DNA from 2 places in the Paeniclostridium hominis genome. Region 2 is predicted to be linked to the other one. Evidence: a T-box and tRNA genes for the amino acid it is inferred to sense, from the RefSeq annotation. Region 2 holds a T-box; the other holds one or more tRNA genes.
The links. The T-box of region 2 lies ahead of thrS (threonine--tRNA ligase). A T-box ahead of a tRNA ligase gene usually reads a tRNA of that ligase, here a tRNA-Thr.
Positions count from the first base shown of each region.

Region 1: it has a tRNA-Thr gene. The T-box ahead of thrS (threonine--tRNA ligase) is inferred to sense a tRNA for this amino acid. The anticodon was not compared.

Region 1 is NZ_JACRWD010000001.1:971,513-974,953, reverse strand. Features, by position in the region: gene H8891_RS04575 (MerR family transcriptional regulator) at 1-18, opposite strand, end outside; gene H8891_RS04570 (hypothetical protein) at 200-1,573, shown strand; tRNA gene H8891_RS04565 (tRNA-Thr) at 1,615-1,690, opposite strand; gene H8891_RS04560 (GIY-YIG nuclease family protein) at 1,818-3,101, shown strand; gene H8891_RS04550 (iron-containing alcohol dehydrogenase) at 3,170-3,441, opposite strand, start outside.
Region 2 is NZ_JACRWD010000004.1:50,095-53,535, reverse strand. Features, by position in the region: gene thrS (threonine--tRNA ligase) at 1-1,633, opposite strand, end outside; T-box leader at 1,688-1,909, opposite strand; gene H8891_RS10825 (DUF445 domain-containing protein) at 1,964-2,566, opposite strand; gene H8891_RS10820 (putative sporulation protein YtxC) at 2,653-3,441, opposite strand, start outside.

The DNA of each region.
Region 1 (3,441 bases), on a different contig from region 2:
CTTTATTGTATATTCCATTTTAACTACCTCCTGACAATTTAATAATAAAGGATTACGTTGGGTAAAGGTCAATAGTAAATTTTCTATTATAAGTTTATAATTTTCTACTTATGATTTCAACTTACTTAATTTTTTGTATGTAACTAATAAAGGTTATATGTCATATAATTAACTATCACTTAAAAGGGGGATAAGCATAATGATATTAACAGGAGCCCATTACATTTACATTTTCTTTATCTTAATAATATTAATTGCTATGATAATGAAAAAAGACACAATCGTACCTTGTATGCTTGGTGTATTTTGTCTAGCTTTATTTTACACTAATAATTTAGCTAAATCAGTTGGAGCTATTTTTGATGGTTTAATAATATCTTTAGGGGAATTAGGTCCTATTATAATGATAATTGCTATGATGGTGTCATTATCAAAAGCCTTGGAAGATAATTATGCTATAGAGTATATGGTTAAACCATTTTTAAAAGTAATCAAAAATGAAACGACTGCATTTTTTACAGTTGGTATATCTATGACAATACTTTCTTGGTTTTTCTGGCCTAGCCCAGCAGTAGCTTTAGTTGGTTCAATATTTTTGCCTATAGCTGTAAGATCTGGCCTTCCTAATATTGGTGTTGCCATAGCTCTTAATTTATTTGGTCATGGATTTGCGCTTTCAACTGATTTTATAATTCAAGGTGCACCTAGTATAACTTCTGGAGCTGCTGGTTTAAAAGTATCTGATGTAATAAATAATGGTATGATTTTATTTTGGGTTATGTCTATAGTTACCATAGGTGTAGCTTTTTATATGCTAAAAAAAGATATCAAAAAAGGATTGTTTAAAAATGAAATAAGTAAAAGTAAAGAAATAAACATAAAAACATTTAACATTAAAGCAAAAATAGCTACATTTTTAGTATTAATTTTATTTTTATTAGATATAATTGCTATGTTAGTTTTTGAGTTAAAAGGTTCAAATGCAACTGCACTGCTTGGAGGAACAGCTATATTTTTATTAATTATTATAAATATAATAAACCACGGTAAAAATAGTTTAGATAAAATATGTGAAAATATAACTGATGGATTTTTATTTGGAATGAGAATATTTGCAGTAATTATTCCAATAGGTGCATTTTTCTATATGGGTGAAGTTGCTCCTTTAACTAACCTTTTAGGAGATGTACTTCCTCAAGCTTCACAAGGTTTGTTATCTGATATAGGTGTTGCTTTATCTGAAGCTATCCCATTAAATAAATATATCGTTTGTGGTATTGAGACTATAGTAGGTTGTATAACTGGTTTAGATGGATCTGGATTTTCAGGAATGGCTTTAGCTGGTTCTACTGCTTCAGTATTTGGTAATGCTGTAGATGTTAATGTTGGAACTTTAGCTGCTCTTGGTCAAATTGGTGCTATATGGACAGGTGGAGGTTGTTTAGTTCCGTGGGCTGTTATTTCTTCATCAGCTATATGTGGTGTTGACCCTATAGAACTAGCAAAGAGAAATTTGATTCCTGTTGGAACTGGCTTAATTGTTACTACTATAGTTGCTATGTTTATTATATAAAAAAACTCTTATATCAAAAGATATGAGAGTTTTTTACATATTGGTTGCAAAGGCAGGACTCGAACCTGCAACATTTGAGTTACGAGCCCAACGAACTGCCAACTGCTCCACTCTTCGATGTTATTTTTCTTATTTTAAATTAATTTGAAAGTTATAAGTATACTTGACAATATAAAAAAAAAGATTTATTATGTTAATAGTTAAATCTATTAAATATATTAACAATAGAAAAAGGTGATGATCAATGAAAAAAAATATTAACTTGATCGGGCAATTTAAATCCGATTGGATTAGGTATAGCGACTACGAAATAAAAGAAAATAAAAAAGGAAAAAAATATATTTGCCCAATTGAATCTTCTTACTTTACTATGTATAATCCTTTTGATAATGCAAATGAATTAGTTTTTGACTTAATAAAATTAGGTGATTTTGCATTAGATAAATCTATTGAAAAAAGTACTATTGAAAATAAATTAATAGTATTTGCAAAAAAATATGGTTTATTAGGTTTAATAGCTTCTAGTGTTTACAATAGAAACATAATAGGTGAAGAAAAGGTACTTTTTGTAGAAAACAACTGTATAAAAAAAGAAGGTATTATGGACGTAGATAAATACCTTGATTTATTCTTACCATTTTGTGAAGAAGAAGAATTATATATTAGAAAAATGGGTAAACACTTAACAGTACATAAGTTAGAAGATTCTCCTAAATTTTATGGTAAAAGACCACTTATATTAGACCTTGTATTTTCAAGATTTTACTGTGAAGAAGTAGATTGGATTTTAGATTTTGCGAAAAATATCTCTACACATATTAACCAACTACTTATATACAAAAACGCTAACTTAACAGAAGCTGTTACTATTATGGCGGGTAAATTTAAAGCAGAAAAAATAGGAATAACTATAGGAGTATTAGATAAGCCAATTATTGAATGGGAATTTGATTCGCTTAAAACTACTATAGAAACTATATATGCTTTTGCAGTGACTGATGAAAATAATATATTAACTAGATGTGAATATTGTAAAAGTGCTTTTATAGCTAAAAGTGAAAGAGAAAAATATTGTACTCCTTCTTGTAGAAATTGTTCTAACGTTATTAAAAGTAGAAATAAGAAAAAAGCTTTAGAAAATAAAAAAGCTAATGATAATAAAGTAGGTGATGAAAAAATGAGTAATAAAGAAAAAAGAAAAAAAGAATTTGTTATGGAATATAAAGAACGCCCTGTTACTGGTGGAATTTATAAAATAACAAATACAATTAGTGGTAAGTATCTATTAATGAATGATATAGATTTAAAAAGCACTAAAAATAGATTTGACTTTAGTGTAAAGACAGATATGGGTATGCACCCTAAAATGAACAAAGATTGGAAAGAGTTTGGTGCAAATTCCTTTACATTTGAAGTTTTGGAAGAAATAGAAAAAAAAGACACTCAAAGCAAAGAATCTTTTAAAGAGGATTTAAAAAAATTAGAAGAAATTTGGGCCGAAAAATTAGATTCAACTAAAAGATATTAATAAATATATAAAAAACTACCAATATGTTATTTATCTTAGCAGATTGGTAGTTTTTATTTAACATTTAATTATAATGCTTTTTCAATTACTTTACGACTTATATCTAATCCTAAATCACCAGTTTCTGATAAATTAGTCATACCATGACGATTTAGTGAATCTACTACAGTATCTACATCATCTTTTGTAAGTCCATATTTAGATAAATGAGTTGGCATATCTAAGCTTTCAAAGAATTCACGAGTTTTACTTATAGCTAAGTCAATTTTTTCATCATCGCTACCTTCTTTTATGTCCCAAACACGTTCAGCATATTGAACTATCTTAGCTCCTTTTTCTT
Region 2 (3,441 bases):
CAAGTAATATCTTAGCTTGAACTGGAGATATCCAAGTTGGGAATTTACCAGCATAATGCTCTATTAATATACCTATAAATCTTTCTATACTTCCTAATGCAACTCTGTGTATCATAACAGGTCTATGTTTCTCTCCATCTTCACCTATATAACTGATATCAAATCTTTGAGGTAATTGCATGTCTAATTGTATAGTTCCACATTGCCAAGTTCTTCCTAAGCAATCTTTTAAGTGGAAGTCTATCTTAGGTCCATAGAATGCTCCATCTCCTTCGTTTATTACATAAGGTAGATTTAACTCTTCTAATGCTTCTCTTAATCCGTTTTCAGCAGCTTCCCATTCTTCATCAGTTCCCATTGAATCTTCTGGTCTAGTTGATAATTCTAGGTGATACTCAAATCCAAATGCAGAATACACTTTATCTATTAATGAAACAACACCTTTTATTTCATCTTTTATTTGATTTGGTAACATGAATATATGTGCATCATCTTGAGTAAATGCTCTAACTCTCTTAAGTCCATTTAAAGCTCCTGATAATTCATGTCTATGAACTCTACCTAATTCAGCAACTCTCATAGGGAAATCCTTATAAGAATGTTGTTTGAAGTTGTAGTATAACATACCACCTGGACAGTTCATTGGTTTTATAGCAAATTGTTGCTCATCTATATCTACAGTATACATATTTTCTTTATAGTGATACCAGTGACCTGAAGTCTCCCATAATTTTTGATTTAATATTATTGGAGTTTCTATTTCTACATATCCGTCTTTTCTGTGTAACTCTCTCCAGAATTTTAATAATTCATTTTTAAGTTCCATACCTTTTGGTAGGAATAATGGGAATCCTGGTCCTTCTTCTGGTATAAAGAATAATTCTAATTCTCTACCTAATTTTCTATGATCTCTCTTCTTAGCTTCTTCTAATAAATGTAAATATGTTTCTAAATCTTTATTTTTTTCAAAAGATGTTCCATATATTCTTTGTAACATCTTGTTCTTTTCATCTCCACGCCAATAAGCTCCAGTTACATTTTGTAATTTAATAGCTTTAACTTTTTTAGTAGTTGGTAAGTGTGGTCCTCTACATAAATCTGTGAAATCACCTTGCTTGTAGAAAGATATTACTTCTCCTTCTGGTAATTCAGATATAAGTTCTACTTTATAGTTTTCCCCTTGCTCTTCCATTAATTTTATTGCTTCTTCTCTACTTAATTCAAATCTCTCTATCGCTAAATCTTCTTTAGCTATTTTTTTCATTTCAGCTTCTATTTTTTCTAAATCTTCAGGAGTTAATCTATACTCTAAATCTATATCATAATAGAATCCATTTTCTATACTTGGCCCTATAGCTAATTTAGCTTCTGGGTATAATCTCTTTATAGCTTGAGCTAACATGTGAGCTGATGTATGTCTAAATACATCCTTACCTTCTGCATCATCAAATTTAAATAAATTTAACTCACAATCTTCATTAACTTCAAAGTTTAACCCCACAACTTCTCCATTAACAGATGCAGCTACTATACTTCTAGCTAAACCTTCGCTTATAGACTTCGCTATATCCATAACAGTTGTACCTTTAGCGTACTCCTTTACAGATCCGTCTTTTAAAGTAACTTTTATCATGTCTTTACCTCCTTAAAATTTTTGTATAAAATAAAAAAACTCGGCCCATGAAAATCATGGGACGAGTATAATTCGCGGTTCCACCCAAGTTGGTATGTGATGTACATTACCCTCTTGTTGACTATAAGGTAGTCATCCGAGCACTTTCACTTATTAAGCTACTAAACTCAGCTCCAAGGTAGTTTTCAAATAGTCATATTTAGATATACTTACAGCCTCTGATATATCCTCTCTGTAAATTGTTTCTATTTTACTCTTCCTTTTCATCGCTATATTATTTATAATTATATACATTATAACAAATTCAATTCATTATGGCAACTAAAATTATTATATAAATATAGTTATTATTCCTTGAACTATACCTATTAAAAATCCTAGTATCAATCCTAATAATTCTATATGTTTTAATTCATTGTCTGCAACACTCAAAATTATATTTTCTAATTCAATTAAATCTAAATCATTCACTTTATTTTCAACAATTTCTTGTATGTTAACTCTTTGATGAGCCTTTTGAACTATATCTTCACCTAACTCATTTATAGAATCATTTACTTCTTTCTCTATAATTTCATCTATATAGCCTTTTATAATTGATTTTATATAGCTAGGAATTAAAGCTGCCTTTTCATCAATTATAGTTCTAACTTTTTCTTTTATATACTCTACAGCCTTTTCTTTATCTTCCTCAGTTACCAAACCTTTAAGTATATCATCTAATGATACAAATTCATCTTGAATTATCTCTCCTATTTTTACTGCTATTTCTTTTTTTCTCTTTGGTATTAACCCTATTATTTCTAAATTTAATATTGGAATTTTTATAGGATTTATTGGTCTAAACATAAGCTTTATAGCTAATTTATTTGTTATATATCCAATTATTCCTCCTATAATTCCCATAATAAGAATTATATATATATTGTTCATTTTAAATATCTCCTTAACTATTTATTTAATAAGAAACAATATATATTTTATACTTTAATAAAATTTTTTCAATATATTTTTAATATTTAAGACTTATTTGTCTCTTCTACCTTTTCTTCAAATATTGCTTTTATCATATCAACTATTTCTCTGGATGAATTTGTTTTTAATGAGTCATATATAATTATACGATTCGGACACAAAGATAGTAATGTACTTATTAAAAAATCTTCATAATTTAAATTTTCTTTTATAAACATATTCATAAGTTCTTCATCATTTTCATTTTCTATTATGTTATCATTTTCATCATATAGTATAAATGAATTATCTTTTCTTATATAAACTTTAAGTGTATCTATTTTTGTATCTTGAACTTGTGTAAAATATTTCAAAACATTTATAAACTCATCATAATCTTTTTTCATAAGATATTCTTCTAATGCAATATCACCTATATTAGATACATAGTCTATTAATTCTCTCATTCTAAATCTAACAAATCCATCAATATCTATACGATTATTATTCGATATATAATTGTTTAATTTATTAAATATCGATTCTCTAATCAACACCTCTTTTTTATCAAATATTTCTAAGGATTTATCATATATACTAAATTCTTGTTCTTTATATATTTCACTATATGTCTTATGTATGTACTCTTTTAATATATTTTCTTTCATTACTTTCATTAAGAAACTTGTTATCTCTTTAACTACATCTAATCTTTTACTCTCATTTTCATCATCCATACTTATTTTAATTTCTATAAAATCTTTATTATATTTAATTTTATTTTTAAATATACTCGATTCTACAAATTCATTTGCAACTAATTCATATTTAGGTAATAAACTCAAATAAATCTC